DNA from 4 places in the Micromonospora purpureochromogenes genome. Region 4 is predicted to be linked to each of the others. Evidence: riboswitches for the same ligand, from Rfam matches in the RefSeq annotation. Region 4 holds a riboswitch; each other region holds the start of a gene.

Region 1 (3,803 bases), 1.2 Mb from region 4:
CGCGCACGACATCACGCCCACGCTGGAGAAGATGTACCGCGCGATGGGGCAGGAGGTGCCGACGGTCAAGCGCATCCTCGAACTCAACCCGACCCACCCGCTGGTCACCGGCCTGCGCGCGGCGCACGAGCGCGGCGGCGACTCCGGCGCCCTCACCGAGACCGCCGAGCTGCTGTACGGCATGGCGCTGCTCGCCGAGGGCGGCGACCTGGCCGACCCGGCCCGGTTCGCCCGGGTCCTCGCCGACCGGCTGGCCCGCACCCTCTGACGCGACGACGGCCCCGGCCCGGTGGGGGAGCACCGGGCCGGGGCCGCCCGCTCAGGAACCGACCCGCACGCCCATCGCCGCCCAGGTGGCCGCGCCGACCACCCCGTCCACGGTCAGCCCCCGCATGCCCTGGTACCAGCGCACCCCGGCCTCGGTCTTCGCGTCGAAGGCGCCGCTCGCCGGGCCGCACCGCTTCGCGCCGACGAACCGCTGGACGAAGGCCACGTCGCCGCCCGTGCTGCCGCGCCGCAGCGTCCGCGAGCCCGGTCTGCCCCCGGACACCGGCGTCGCCGGCCGGCCGCTGGGCACCGACGGGGCCGGCTTGACGGCCGCGCGCAGGGCGGCCACGGTACGCGGGCCGACCACCCCGTCGGCGGTGAGCTTCCGGGTGGTCTGGAACGACCGTACCCAGGCGGTCACGGCCTGCCCGAACACCCCGTCGGCCGTCAGCCGGGCCCCGAGGCGGTTGGCGACGGCCTGCAACTCCCGGACGTCGCCGCCCCGGCAGCCGGCGCGCAGCACCCGGTCGCCCAGCCGCGCCGTCGTGGCGGTGGCGATGCCCCACGGGTGGCGGCTGTCCTCCAGGCTCCGCTGGTGGCTGACGCTGACGTGCAGGTGCTTGTCGTGCGGATTCGGCCCCGTGTACCGGGCCGGCCGGAAGCTGCGGGTACGGCTCCAGATCTTCCGGTCGTAGATGACGTACTGGGTGGACGGATGGCTGACGGCCTGCCGGACGACCAGCAGCGGGTCGATCCCGTCGACGTCCACGTCCACCGCGTTGACCGATTGATCGTCGTTGTCCGGATTGTGGTCCGAGCGGCGCGTCTGGTGACTGGCGTCGCCCAACCAGCCTTCGGACTTGCGGTCCCGCTGCGGCCAGCGGGTGTCTATCTCCTCGCGCAGCACCCGCAGCGCGGGCGCCAGGTGCACGCCCATCTCACTCCTCCTCTTCCAGCGCGGCGGCCAGGTCGAAGTCGACCTCGTCGCCGGCCAGGCTCTCCGGGTCGTCGTCCTCGTCCAGAGTGGCGACGAGGTAGTCGGTGTCGATGCTGACGGTGTCCATGAAGGTCCTTCCCCTCGCGGATGGCCGGCCGCCCCGGCCCGGGGCGGACCGTGACGGCCAGGGCGCCGGCGACCCGCATCCGGCGGTCGGCGGGCCCGACGCGTCGGCGTCGCAGCCGCGCTCTGCTCCCTACCGTCCAAGTCGGCGGCCGGGCTGCCCAGATATGCGTCGCCAATCAGCGGCAACGCTGACCGTCCGGCGGCGCGGGCCGCCGATCGAGGCCGCCTGACCAGCGAAGACGGGGAGGCGGCGGCACCTGATCCGCCGCTCGGGGCGAGGCTTTCGGCCCAGTCGTGACGGGTTCCCGACCGGCCCTTTTAGACCACCGCCACCCGACCCGCAACTCGAAGGCCGAAGCCGTCGCTCACCCGGGTGAAGAACTTCACAAGAAGTGGGCAACCGGCCCAAACAGTTCCTAACGTCGTTCGTGTTCGCGATCGCGGACACCACGGCCGGTAACGCCTAATCCATGCCGCCGGCCGGTGGGACCTTGTCAGCGGGCATGGAGCGGGGGACCCACACGTTCCTCGGTGCACGTCACCTCGGGGTGAAGCCGCCCATCGGCGGCCGGGCTCCTCGGCCCGAACCCGACAGCTCACCTCGTCGGCGTGGAGGAATCCACATGGCAACTGAACACACGGCCCGTCCCCGACGGGTCAGCTCGCGCCGCATCGCCGTCGGCACGCTCGCCGTCGGTGCGGTCACCGGGGTCGCCGCCGTCCTGGCGCCGGCGTCGCCGGCGAGCGCCGCCAGCGTCAACTGGGACGCCATCGCCCAGTGCGAGTCCGGCGGCAACTGGCACATCAACACCGGCAACGGCTACTACGGCGGCCTGCAGTTCTCGCAGAGCACGTGGTCCGGCTACGGCGGCAAGAAGTACGCCTCCCGCGCCGACCTGGCCAGCCGCGGCGAGCAGATCGCGATCGCCGAGAAGGTGCTCGACGGTCAGGGCATCGGAGCCTGGCCGACCTGCGGCCGGAAGGGCGGCTCCACCAAGAGCTACTCCACCACCTCGGAGAAGTCGCAGAAGTCGCAGCGGCGCTCCGGCTCGTCGAAGGCCACCTCCACCGAGCGGTCCTCGCGGGAGCAGCACAGCACCCGCAGCCAGCGGCGCAGCGCGCCGGCCGCGACCGGCGACGTGTACGTGGTGCGGCCGGGCGACACCCTGTCGCAGATCGCCGACGCCCGGGACCTGGCCGGTGGCTGGCAGGCGCTGTACGAGCGCAACAAGCGCGTGGTCGGCGCCGACCCGGGGCTGATCTTCCCCGGTCAGAAGCTCAGCCTCTGACCCAGCGGGCACCGTGACGACGCCCGGCCGGACGACCGGCCGGGCGTCGCCGCGTCCACGGCATGGTCGGCGCGGATTCGAGCCGCCGGCGACGGGGTACCGGGCGCACGTGGACCGGCCCGCCGGCGCGTCCGCGTCGCCGGTCGTCGGGGCCGCGGCCGGGGCGCGGGGATAGGGTTGGTCCTGGTGTGCCGGGAAGTCTGGTCGGCGATGGATGACGCGACCCCTGCCGACGAGGAGTTTCCGTGACCGACGCCACCCGGCGCCGTGCCAGCCTGTTCGCCCGACGCTCGTGGGGCGAGACCAGCCGCATCTCCGCCATTCTCCGCAAGGAGACCGTGGGCGGGGCACTCCTGCTCATCGGGGCGTTGCTGGCACTCGTCTGGTCGAACTCGCCCTGGGCGGACAGCTACCAATCGGTACGGGACTTCCGAGTCGGTCCGGCGTCCCTGCACCTCGATCTCAGCCTGGCCACCTGGGCCGCCGACGGCCTGCTGGCGATCTTCTTCTTCGTCGCCGGGCTGGAACTCAAGCGGGAGTTCGTCGCCGGCGACCTGCGTGATCCGCGTCGCGCCGCGGTGCCGGTCGCGGCGGCCGTCGGTGGGGTGATCGTGCCCGCCGCCATCTACTACCTCATCGCCGCCGGCGCAGGCGAGGGCGCGGCGAAGGGCTGGGCCATCCCGACCGCGACCGACATCGCCTTCGCGCTGGCGGTGCTCGCGGTGGTGGGCCGGCTCTTGCCCTCCGCGCTGCGCACCTTTCTGCTCACCCTGGCTGTCGTCGACGACCTGCTGGCGATCGTCATCATCGCGGTCTTCTACACCGCCGACCTGTCGGTCGGGCCGCTGCTGGGCGCCCTGGTGCCGCTCGCGGTGTTCGGGCTGCTGGTGCAGCGCCGCGTCCGGTCCTGGTGGCTGCTGCTGCCCCTCGCCGCGGTGACCTGGACGCTGATGCACGAGTCCGGCGTACACGCCACGGTGGCGGGAGTCCTCTTGGCCTTCACGGTTCCGGTGATCCGTAGCGAGGCCGCCGGTGGACCGGATGCGGGGCCTGGGCTGGCCGAGCATTTCGAGCACCGGTTCCGGCCGATCTCCGCCGGGGTGGCGGTGCCGGTCTTCGCGTTCCTCTCCGCCGGCGTCACCATCGGTGGTGTCGCCGGCCTGGCCACCGCCCTGACCGACCGG
Region 2 (3,803 bases), 2.9 Mb from region 4:
GGTCGCTACAGAGCTGATGACGTAAACGATTCAGCATCGCCGCCGCGCAGGAGTCAGCCGTTCTGGCCGGTAGCCGGGCGGGGCCGGGGCACCTGCCGGTTGAAGCGCGGCGTGAGGGCGAGCACCAGGGCCTCCTTCTCCGCCTCCGGGTTCTCGGTCTCCTTCCAGCGGACGACGCACCGGTTCAGCCAGTGGGCGATGTCGCTGGCCGTCGCCACCGGCCCGGTCCGGTCGAGTTCCTGGCCGATCTGGTCGTGCAGCACCGACGAACCCCGGTTGCCAGTCAGGTGCTGGCGCAGCCGGTCCCGCAGGTTCCCGGTGCGGCCGACGTAGAGGACGGTGTCGCCCGCGAGCACCACGTGGACACCGGCCGCGCGGGGGGCGCCCTCCGCCGTGTCCATCGTGTACGGCAGGGCAGGCGTGAAGCCGGCGAGCAGGTCGCCGTACGCGATCTCGGTCATCCCCGGACGGTAGCGAGGAAGGCGCCGTCCGGCAGCCCCGCCGCCTGCCTTCAGGGCTGGTCATCCACCGACTGTGGCCCAGTTCCGTTCCCTTGTCCTCCGCCGGGCGATTTGGTCGGCGGCCTCCGCCGTGAGGATCGCCGCCCCTGGCGGACTACGACGCTCCCAGGTGCGCCAGCATCGTCTGGTTCGCGGCCCAGCCGTCCGGGAACTTGACTGGAACGTCGAGGTGCACCGACTCGGTCGAGGGGTGGGCGTCCAGCAGCTCGCCGATGCCCGCCCGCGCCACCACGACGCAGGCGTGCCGATGGCGGGACGCCAGCACGCAGAGTCGCCCCGACTCCAGGTGGAAGGCCTTGGCGTCCCGCCGCCCGGAGAGCGGGTGCAGCACGATCGTCACGTCGTACTCGCGGCCCTGGAGCCGGTTGGCGGTGTCGACGGTGACGCCCGCCCCGGCCTCGCCGAGGTGGGCACGGATGGCCGCGACCTGGTCGCGGTGCGCGGCCCCGACGGCGATCCGGTCGGCGGTGACCGGCGCGCCGGCCGGCGCGTGCTCGGAGACGGCGACAGCTCCCCGCCGCAACACCCGCAGCGCCAGCGCGGCGCACGCCGAGGCCGCCTCCGCGTCGGTGCGCAGGGTGTGCCGGGCCGGCAGTTCGTGCAGCGCCCACCCGGTGGTGGCGGCCAACTCGACCGCCGCGTCGAGCGCGTCCCCCGGTCCGGGCTCGGTGAACGACAACGCCCGGTCGTCGGGGCCGGTGCCCGCGCGGAAGCCGGTGAACGGGTAGAACGCCGCCGCGACCACCGGCGCCGCCGACGCCGGCAGCCGCCACGACACGGGCAGACGGTGGACGGGCAGCTCGGGGTTGTGCCGCAACAGCACCGCCACCGCCGACTGCATCGGATCCCAGGTCAGGCCGGTCCAGCGCGCGGTCTCGACGGTGGAGAACGGGTCGAGCTGGCCCGGGTCGCCCACGAACAGCGCCCGCTCGAACCGGCCGGCCACGCGCAGCAGGGCGTCCGAGCGCATCTGGTACGCCTCGTCGACGATCGCCCACGGCCAGGAACCCCCGGTGACGGTGGCCCACTTGGCAGCCGTACCGATGATGACGGCCGGGCCGCCGAGGTCGGCGACCTTCGCGGCGACCTTGACCGTCTCGTGCGCCTTCACCCGGTCGGACGGCCGGTAGTCGGCGGCGGAGAGGCGGCCGATGCGCAGCTCGGGGGCCTTGCGGGCGAGGCGGTCGATGAGGTCGTCGACCTGCTCGTTGGTCTGGGCGATGATGATCAGCGGCTCGCCGGCGGCGGCGAGCTCGACGGCGGCGCGGACGACGAGGGTCGACTTGCCGGCGCCGGGTGGCGAGTCGACCACCACGCCGCGGTGGGTGCCGGAGCGCAGGTCTGCCAGCACGGCGGTGATGACGCGCTCCGCTTCGACGGCGGGTGGCACCTCCAGCCCCAGCATCGGCCCCTCCTTCCAGCGCCCCGCACACTACCGGCAACTGTTCCGCCGACCTTGGTCGAGCGCGTGAAGTTCCTCCGCTACGCCGAAGCGCGAGGCGACTACGACCAGTTCGTCGAGACCCTCAACGCGTCCGACCCCCACGGGAAGTGGTTTCGGCCAGCCCCGGCGGCGGGTGGCTCACTTACGGGACGATGGAGCCGCCACGACGTCGGGAAATCGGTTAAGCGTCACCTGAGGGTTGTTGTAGAAAAACAGCGCTCAGGTTGAGGGTAAAGATTAGGGAAGATTAAGAATTCGATTAGCAGAGCCTTAGGTCCGCATAATTCCGGCACCCAATGTGCCCGCCTGACAGCGCAGTGAATTGGCGTCGCCGGCTCGTTGATTTCTTTGGGCCGTCCTCACTAATGTTGGTCAGCGTCCGTTCCGGATGTCGGTCTCCACCTGGAGCACCCCGGGACGGCCACCGCCGAGTCGCTGGACGTCACTGGCGTCGCCAGGCGAGCCGGGGAACCACCGCAGGTTTCGGGGTGAATCCGCATCAGCGGTAGGGCGCCTTCCACGCCCGAACCCGTCAGCTAACCCGGTAGGCGGTCGAGGTCGGTGCACCGTGACGTGCGTCGGCCTCGAGTGGAAGGAGCCGAACCGTTGCCACCCGTGCGCACCCGCCCCGCCGGATCGCGTCTGTTCACCAGAATCCTCGCCGTCGCGGCGGCGGCCATGGTGGCCGTCGGGCCAGCGGCCCCCGCACACGCCGCACCGTCGGCCGCCGATGTACAGCAGCAGATCGAAGCGGCGTGGCAAAAGCTCGAACCCGTCATCGAGCAGTACAACAAGGTCCGGTCGGAACTGGCCGCGAACCAGCGGAGATCGGCCGAACTGAGCCGGAGGATCGAGCCGCTCGCCAAGTCGGTGGAGGTCAGCAGGACCCAGGTCCAGGAGATTGTGGCGGGGTACTACAAGCGGGAAAGGTCGCTTTCCACATTCAACGCCCTGCTGTCCCGCCGCTCGTCGCCGACAGCGTTGGGGGATCAGCTCGCGCTCGTGAATCAGGTGGCAGATTCGGAGCAGCGACAGATCACCGGGCTGTCGGCGCAGCAGGCGAGCTACGACGCCGACAAGGAGAAGGTCGACGCGCTGATCGCGATACAGCAGCGCCAGCAGGCCCAGTTGGCGGCTCGCAAGAAGGCCATCGACGCCGAGATCAAGCGGCTGGATGCGCTACACAGCCAGATCGCCGCCACGGAGAAGGCCGCAGCGGCCAAGGCGGCCGCGGACGCCGCAGCGGCCAGAGCCGCAGCCACCGCGCAGACAGCCGCTACCACGAGCAGCACCTCACCCATCACGTCGACCAGTTCGCTGTTCATCGGTGGGAAGTGTCCCGCCGTCCCCAGCACGGGCAGCGGCGGCGTCGCGGCGAAAACCGCGTGCAATCAGATCGGGGAGCCGTACGTGTGGGCGGCCAACGGTCCCGACTCGTTCGACTGCTCCGGCCTGACCCAGTACGCGTGGGCTTCTGCCGGCGTGCAGCTGGACCATTACACAGGTTCTCAATGGACCTCAGGTGTGGCGGTGAGCAGAGCAAACCTTCGCACGGGTGACCTCGTCTTCTTCTACTCCGATCACCATCACATGGGTATCTACGTCGGCAACGGGCTGATCGTCCACGCCCCGCACACCGGGGACGTGGTCCGAATGGCCCAGCTGGCGAATATGCCGTACAGCGGTGCTCGCCGCCCCGGCTGACCCGCCCGACGATCCACGCCGCTCCACAACCCATCGCAAGAAAGCGACATGATTGACGACCACGGCGACCGCGGCGTTGGCGGGCACGAGCCCGCCGGCGGTGCTCCGGCTCCGGGGCGTCACTCTGGAGGTCG
Region 3 (3,803 bases), 2.7 Mb from region 4:
CGGGGTCGACCTGGTCTTCGATGTCATCGGCGGTGATATCCAAAGGCGCTCGGCGAGCATCATCCGGCCTGGCGGGACGCTGGTGTCGGTGGTCGGACCTGTTGAGGCTCGCCCTGTCGACGGCTTGGCGGTCGACTTCGTCGTCGAGTCCGTTCCGAGTCAGCTGGTGGAAATCGTCGACCGGGTGCGAGACGGGCGCCTTCGCACGCACATCGGAACAGTCGCGACTCTCGACGACGCCATCCCCGCGCTCAACCCGACCGAGCGGCGCAAGGGCAAGACCGTCATCCGCGTGCGCCCCTGAGCGCCCTGGAATAGGCCAACAGCGCCGTCATGCTGACGCCCTACTGACGAGATCGGCACCCGACCCGACGCCGACGACGTCAGTGGGGCCGCTCAGTGCGCACCAGAGCGACCTGGCCGCGCTTCCCGAGGCCGGCGGCGAGATCTTCGACCAGCGCGGCGCTATCCCTGGTCAGGACTCACGAACGGACTGCGGTCAGTGGCGGACGGCGTCCGGCGGTACACCAAGCGCCGTGGCGAGGTCCGGTGTGGACGGCGAGCTCGGACGTCCAGGTCGGCAGGTGGTTCCGAGCCGCACGCGACCTGCGGCGGCGACGCCCGCCGTTCGCAACCGGTCACAGGTACGGGTCGAGCAGGGCCAGCACCGCCGCCGGGTCCTCCACGTGCGCGTTGTGGCCGAGGCCGGGCAGGGTCGCCACCGGCTCGCCCAGCTCGGCGAGCTGCGCGTCGCTGACCATCGGGTCGTGCTCGCCCCGGGCCAGCAGCACCGGGACGTCGGTGGCGGCCAGCAGGGCCGGCAGCTCCGGCGCGCCCACCGCGAAGGCGGCCTGGTCCATGGCCAGCCGCCAGCGGCCGTCCTCGGCACGCAGCCCCGCGTCGACCACCGGGTGGTCCGGCGCGAAGAGCCCGCCGAGACCGGCCACCTTCAGGTAGCGGCGGGCCGCCTCGTCCCGGGTGGCGAACCAGGTCACCGGGCGCTCCGCCAGCTCGCGTGCCTTCGCCAGCTCGGCCGGCGACCAGACCGCCTTGATGCCCAGCCCGACCACCGCGTCCACCGGGAGCCCGGCGTCGCGGGCGGCCAGCGCCAGCGCGACCACCCCGCCGAGGGAGTGGCCGAGGACGACCAGCCGGTCACCCGGGCGGGCACCCTCGGCCACCGGGCCGAGCCCCGCCGCGACCTGCGTCGCGAACCCGGGGAAGGAGTAGCCGGGCAGCGGCGGCGAGAAGCCGTGGCCGGCCAGGTCCGGCGCCAGCCAGCGGCCCGGCCAGCGGTGTTCCAGCAGCGGCGCCCAGGGCAGCCACACGTCGCCGGTGGCGCCCATCCCGTGCAGCAGCAACAGCAGCCGGCGGGTACCCGAGTCGTCGGTCATGGGCCGCAGTGTGCCACCGCCCGGTTCCGCCGCGCGAGACCCGTGCCAACGGCGACGGGCACCGGCCCCCAGGGGAGCCGGCGCCCGTGCGTGCGACGGTGTGGATCAGGCGGAGTAGCCGCGGGTGGCGATCCAGTTCGCCAGGTCGATGGTGCTGAGCCAGTACGACGGCAGGTTCGGGTCCGCCGAGTCGGCGATCCGGACGGTGCGGCCGTCGTTCTTGTAGCCGACCACCGCGATGTAGTGGCCGCCCGGGAAGGAGTGCCAGCCGCCGTCGGTGTCGGTGGCGGTCCCCGCCACGTTCGCCACGACGCCCCGGCCGTCGGTGATCGCCGCGACCACGTCGGCCTGGAGCCGGTCGATCTGCGCGGAGCTGGGGGTGCCCTGGAACATCCGGGTCCGGTACGGGTCGCCCTTGACGATCTGGTTCAGGACCCGGGTGGTGTCCAGCGCCGAGTTGGTGCCCATCTCGGTGGTGCCGAGCGGGCCGGCCAGCTCGTCCTGGGTCCGCTCGACGCCAGAGGCGCTGAGCGCGTTGCGCACCGCGGCCGGACCGCAGTTGTAGTAGGTGGTCTGCGCCTGGTAGTCGTAGCGGAGGACCTTGGTCGACGGCGGCTTGGGGGCCGCCTTGCGGGTCAGGTCCGGGTCCGCCTTGGCCTTGGTGGCGCTCGCCGACGCCGAGGGGCTGGCCGAGGGCGACGGGCTGGCGGACGGCGCGGCGACGCGGGCCTGGCTGCGGGTCGCGACGTCGTCCAGCCGGGGCGCCACCTCGGCGACGGCGGCCGAGGCCTGCTGGCGGGCGGGCGCCTCGTCGGCGAGCAGCGTGCTGGCGCCGGAGACGAGCACGAGCGCGGCGGCCGAGCCGGCGACCAGCTGGTACGGCCGCTCGGTGGCCAGGCGTCGCAGCTGCCGCTTCAGGGTGTGCTTCACGTGTTTTCCTCCACGGTACGAGGGCGGGAGCGGCGTGCCGGACCGGCGCGTGACGGAACGTCACGCGCGGTGTCAGAACCGGTGTGCGAGGCCGCTCGGCGGGGGTGCGCCCGGTCGGTGACCGGGCGTCGGGATGGGGCCGGTATCAGCGCGCGAGGGCGCGGCGGACCGGCACGAACACCCCGGTACCGAGGTGGAGAGCAAGCCGAGGAATGCGAGGGGACAGCAAAAGCTGGAACTCCTTCCGACACCGCCTACCGGGTTAGCTGACGGATTCGGGCGGGAAGAGCGCCCTACCACGGGCCGTGGCCCGCGGATTCACCCCGGACGTGCATGGGTCCCCGGTTCGTGAAATCACGATTTAGCGGGTCGGCGCGGCGTCGCCTCTTGCGATCGGAAACCGCACCGGACCCGGGCGACACTACTGGTCGGTCACCTGTCGGCCAAGCGCCGCCAGCTGCGTAAACATGATCAGGGCGACAAATTTGCCGTACAGTTCGGCACTGACGTCACTCAATGGGACAGGCGGTTGTTCCGGGACCGTCGGGCCACAACCGGACAGCGCGGCGGCAAACCCCGCCGATCGTCGCGATCGATGTCACCGGCTGTGACCGGATGACCGGTTTCCTGGTTGTCGTGACGCGACTCACGGAAATACGGGTAACAATTCGGTCGCGTCCTCAGCCCACCCGGGCCGGCCGCCACCGTGCCGCGAGCGCCGTCCGCGCCGTCGCCGTCGCCGTCCGCTGGGCCGGGAGCCGCGCCGGACGCAGCCGCTCCGCCGCCGCGTACGTCTCGACGGCGAGCGCGCGGGCCGCCTCGGCGGCCAGTTCGGCGTCCCGCCACGCCGACCGCTCCCGCCCGGCCGCCGCCCGGTACGCGTCCCGCCGGCCGTCGCGTACCCCCCGGGCCAGCAGCACCTCCTGCTCGACGGGGTGCCGCCGGGGGTCCCAACCGTCCCGGTGCGCGAAGACGTCCCGCAGCCGCTCCACCGGCAGCTCGCCGCGCCAGTGGGCCGCCACCGTCGCCTGGTGCAGCCACCGCTCCCGGCCCGCGTACTCGGCCGGCGTACGCGGGGTACGCGGGGCGGGCAGCGCGGCGGCGCCGCCGAACCGGCGGGCGGCGGTCTCCGCCTCGTCGTACGCCGTCCAGGCCCGGTCCACCTCCTCCTGGGCGGCCAGCCAGGCATCCCGCCGTCGGCGCGCGGTCTGGGCGGCGCCCGCCGCGGCGACGGCGACCTCCTCGGCGTACCGGCGCAGGTCCGCCAGTTCGGTCGCGGGGTCGGCGGCCGGGGACGGGTCGACGACCGGCTCGTCGGGGGCCGGATCCCGCTCGGGGCGGGCGACCAGCACGGTGAGCACGGTCAGGGCGAGCACGAGCAGGGCCGACCAGATGGCGGCGGCGGTCGGGACCTCGACGAGGAACTGGTAGAGGACGGTGTTCACGGTGGGCACCTCCCGGAAGCGGGATGCGGAAAGA
Region 4 (3,803 bases):
CGATCCGGCCCGGCAGGGGGAGCTGCATCCGCTGATCGTCCGGGTGCGCCAACTGCCGACCCGCCCGGGCGCGCGGGCCAGCTACGCCATCACCGACCGGCTGGAGCTGGGGCCGCTGCGGTTCCCGGTCACCTACCAGGCCGACGTCCTGGTGATCTCCGACGACGAGATCGTCACGGTGGCCCGGCAGCAGCCCGGCACGACGGTGCGCAACCACACCCGGCTGCAGGAGGAGGGCGACGTGCTGCGGATCGACGTGGAGATCACCCTCTCCGCGCCGGCACCGCTGTTCGGGTACGCGTTCCGTCAGGCCCGCGCCGCGCACCTGGGCCTGGCCAGCCGGCTCGGCGCGGTGCTGGACCGGAAGGCCGACGGCGGCCCGGTCCCGAACTGACGCCCCGTCCACTCAGCGGCGGCCGGCCGGCGTCGCCGCCGTCCGGCGGGGCGGTGGGACGGCCCGGCGGTTGCGGCCCCACGGCTTCCAGGTGGAGATCACGGTCATGGTGACCAGCAGGCCGGTGGAGACCGCCGGCGCGACCACCACGTCGATGCGCTGGTGTGCGGTGGCGTCGGGTCCGGCGGCGGCGCGCAGGTTCGGCGTCAGCGCGAACAGCACCAGGCCGATCATCACCGTGGTGAGCACCAGCTTGACCACCACCCAGCGCCAGCGCAGCAGCCCCCAGGGGGTCAGCAGCGCGCTGGTCACGCCGACCACCCAGACCAGCACGCTCAGCGGCGCGAAGAGCCAGGTCGCCACCAGCGCCGCCGCCGGGTAGACCACCCCCGGGTCGGCGCCGCGCAGCCCGGCGATGCCGAGGGTGAGCAGCACGAGGTCCGCGCCGAGCCAGCCCAGCGCGGTCACCAGGTGCAGGGTGAGCAGGGTCTTGCGGCCGTCGGGGGAGAGTCGGGTCATGCCTCGATGCTCGCCCGGCCGGCGCGCTGCGTCGTGGGCCGGTCGACGACATCCCGGGTACGTCGACGCGCGTACGGCGGGGCCCGTCCGCCTCGGACGGGCCCCGCCACGGGTCGGTCAGTAGACCGACAGGTGCACGTGGTTGGTGTGGTCGCTGGACGGGTCCCCGCCGGCCCCGCTGTACGACTTCCACCCGCTGCTGGGCAGCCAGATCTGCCGGTACCAGATCACGTAGAGCACGGCGAGCCGGTCGGAGTTGCGGATGAAGTACGCGGCCAGGTTGTTGCCGTACGTCTTGTCGCCGCCGGTCGCGTCGCCGCCGAAGCCGCTCTGCTGCGCGGCGAAGTCGCAGGCCCGGCCCTTGGGGTGCTCACCCGACCCGCTGGGCCGGTAGCAGGAGACGTACCGGGTGAAGCCGGCCGCCTGGGCCTGCTGGAGCGCGTTGAGCATGCGCGGGGTGATGCAGCCGTTGGCCGGGGTGGGGTCGTTGACGCTGCACGACTCCGCGGGCCAGGAGCCGTCGGGGTTGCGCGGCGCCGACCTGGCGGTGGCGGTGGAGGTGCCCCGGGTGGAGCCGCTGTCGCCGGTGGCGGGCTTGTCGGCGGCGGCCACCGCCAGCGCCCGCTCGGCCTGCTGCTTGCGCTTGGCCATCACCGCGATCTGCTTGCGCTGCTCGACGATCTCCTGGTCGAGCGCGGCCCGGGTGCGGGTGGCCTCGTCGCGGGTCTGCATCAGGTTGCGCAGCTCCCGGTCCTCGTTGGAGGCGACCGTCTCCAGCGCCGCCGCCCGGTCCAGGAAGCCTTCGGGGCTGGAGCTGTTCAGCAGCGCCGACACCGGCCCGAGCCGCCCGGTCCGGTACGCCACGCCGGCGATCTCGCCGACCTTGCCCTGCCGGACGGTCAGCTCCGACTCGATGGTCTTGAGCTGGTTGCCGAGCTCCTGCTGCCGCTTGGTGGAGCGTTCCAGCGCGGCCTTGGCGTCGATCCAGCCCTTGCTGGCCGCGTCGAGCTGGGCGCGCAGCGCCGGGGTGCCGCCCTCGTCGTCGTCGCCGGGAGCGGCGGCGAGCCGGGTGGCGGGGGGAGTGGCGGTCGCCGGGACCGGCGCGGACGACACCCCGAGGGCGAGCGTCGCGACGACCGCGGCCGCCAGCCGTGCGGTGGTACGTCGTACGTGCATGCACATGTCCTTCCGTCAGCCGCCGACCGGGTTAGCTGACGGGTTCGGGACGGAAGATCCCTACCGCTGACGCGGATGCACCCCACGAACATGGTTCCCCGGCTCGCCCTGGCAGGCGATTAGGCGGCGGCCACCGCCGGCACCGGAGGGTGCCGCCTGGCGGAGGCCGGAACCGAGCCTACCGGTACGGATGTGACACCCGCCCGTTTCGTGACTGAGGGTACTGGAGTGAACCATGGTGTAGGTGACACAACGGGACAATAGGTGTCCGGTTTCGTTACCACTCGACCTGCCCGCAGGCGCCGGGGGCGGCCCCCGGCTCGATCTGGAGGGTGGCGTGCTCGATGTGGAAGTCCTCGTGCAGGGCGGTGCGGGCGGCGGCGAGCACCGTGCCGACCTCGGCGCCGGGGACCATGGTGAGGTGGGCGGAGGCGACCTCCATGCCGGAGGTGAGCGTCCAGACGTGCAGGTCGTGCACCTCGGCGACGCCGGGGACGGCGGTCAGCCGGTCGTGCACGGCGGTCACCTGGAGGTGCTCCGGGGCGGCCTGGACCAGGATGCGCACCGCCGCCCGGCCGAGCCGCCAGGTGCGGGGGAGGATGAACAGGCCGATCGCGACCGCCACCGCCGGGTCGGCCCACCACCAGCCGGTGCCGGCGATGAGCAGCGCGGCCCCGATCACGCCCAGCGAGCCGAGCAGGTCGCCGAGCACCTCCAGGTACGCGCCGCGCAGGTTGATGCTCTCCCGCGCCCCCGCGCGCAGCAGCGCGAACGCGACCAGGTTGGCCAGCAGGCCGAGCACCGCCACCGCCAGCATCGGCCCGGTCCGCACCGCCGGCGGGTCGCCGAACCGGCGGACCGCCTCGATCAGCACGTAGATCGCCACCCCGCTGAGCAGGACGGCGTTGGCGAGCGCGGCCAGCACCTCCAGCCGGTAGAGCCCGAAGGTGCGCTGCGGGTCCCGGTCGCCGTGCCGGGTGGCGGTGATGGCGGCCAGCGCCATGCCGATGCCGAGCACGTCGGTGAACATGTGCCCGGCGTCGGAGAGCAGGGCGAGCGAGCCGGTGCCGAACGCGGTGACCGCCTCGACCACCATCAGCGCGGCGAGCAGCGCGAAGGCCGCCCAGAGCCGCCCCCGGTGGCGGTGCGCCGCGTTCGCGACCGACCCGTGGTGGTCATGACCTGCGCCCACGCCCACACCCTCCGTCGCACCGGCGGCCCGAACCCAATCTATGCTCACATCGCTATGTATGCAACTAACTCCGCACGCACCCTTCACGGGCCGCACTTTCAGAGAAAGCGTGGCTGTTCCGCGCGCGAAGGCCCCTCTTTCTCTGAAAGTGCGGGCTCGAGGGCGCGACGCGCGGGGGCGGGGGTGAGGGTCAGGGGGTGGGGTCGATGGTGGTGAGGCGCTGGGTGGCGCGGGAGAGGGCGACGTAGAGGGTGCGCACGCCGGAGCCGGGGTCGGCCCGGATCTCGCTCGGGGCGATCAGCACGACGCCGTCGTACTCCATGCCCTTGGCCTGGAGGCTGGTCACCACCTGGAGCCGGGAGCCGCCGCGCCCGGCCAGCCAGCCGGCCACCTCGTCGCGGCGCGGCACCGGCGTGATCACGCCGACCGTGCCCTCCACCTCGGTGAGCAGCGCGTCCACGGCCTGCACGGTCGCCGCCGGCAGCCCGTCGGCGGCGACGGTCAGCGTGACCGGCTCCACGC

Evidence for each region. Region 4 has a riboswitch for cyclic di-AMP ahead of GA0074696_RS10425 (coiled-coil domain-containing protein). Riboswitches for the same ligand answer to the same signal wherever they lie in the genome.
Region 1: linked by a shared signal. The riboswitch ahead of GA0074696_RS16025 (LysM peptidoglycan-binding domain-containing protein) and the one ahead of GA0074696_RS10425 (coiled-coil domain-containing protein) in region 4 are both predicted to bind cyclic di-AMP.
Region 2: linked by a shared signal. The riboswitch ahead of GA0074696_RS27315 (C40 family peptidase) and the one ahead of GA0074696_RS10425 (coiled-coil domain-containing protein) in region 4 are both predicted to bind cyclic di-AMP.
Region 3: linked by a shared signal. The riboswitch ahead of GA0074696_RS22650 (C39 family peptidase) and the one ahead of GA0074696_RS10425 (coiled-coil domain-containing protein) in region 4 are both predicted to bind cyclic di-AMP.

What each region holds. Positions count from the first base shown of each region.
Region 1 covers NZ_LT607410.1:3,457,105-3,460,907, forward strand. The annotation lists gene htpG (molecular chaperone HtpG) at 1-268, shown strand, start outside; gene GA0074696_RS16020 (peptidoglycan-binding domain-containing protein) at 320-1,204, opposite strand; gene GA0074696_RS32270 (hypothetical protein) at 1,206-1,331, opposite strand; cyclic di-AMP (ydaO/yuaA leader) riboswitch at 1,781-1,955, shown strand; gene GA0074696_RS16025 (LysM peptidoglycan-binding domain-containing protein) at 1,954-2,619, shown strand; gene nhaA (Na+/H+ antiporter NhaA) at 2,865-3,803, shown strand, end outside.
Region 2 covers NZ_LT607410.1:5,979,586-5,983,388, forward strand. The annotation lists gene GA0074696_RS27300 (GIY-YIG nuclease family protein) at 54-461, opposite strand; gene GA0074696_RS27305 (AAA family ATPase) at 616-1,926, opposite strand; cyclic di-AMP (ydaO/yuaA leader) riboswitch at 2,381-2,531, shown strand; gene GA0074696_RS27315 (C40 family peptidase) at 2,581-3,669, shown strand.
Region 3 covers NZ_LT607410.1:4,916,171-4,919,973, forward strand. The annotation lists gene GA0074696_RS22640 (NADP-dependent oxidoreductase) at 1-304, shown strand, start outside; gene GA0074696_RS22645 (alpha/beta fold hydrolase) at 639-1,394, opposite strand; gene GA0074696_RS22650 (C39 family peptidase) at 1,500-2,324, opposite strand; cyclic di-AMP (ydaO/yuaA leader) riboswitch at 2,561-2,701, opposite strand; gene GA0074696_RS32330 (hypothetical protein) at 3,005-3,769, opposite strand.
Region 4 covers NZ_LT607410.1:2,223,208-2,227,010, forward strand. The annotation lists gene GA0074696_RS10415 (SRPBCC family protein) at 1-394, shown strand, start outside; gene GA0074696_RS10420 (hypothetical protein) at 407-913, opposite strand; gene GA0074696_RS10425 (coiled-coil domain-containing protein) at 1,031-2,089, opposite strand; cyclic di-AMP (ydaO/yuaA leader) riboswitch at 2,094-2,225, opposite strand; gene GA0074696_RS10430 (cation diffusion facilitator family transporter) at 2,367-3,281, opposite strand; gene GA0074696_RS10435 (HelD family protein) at 3,472-3,803, opposite strand, start outside.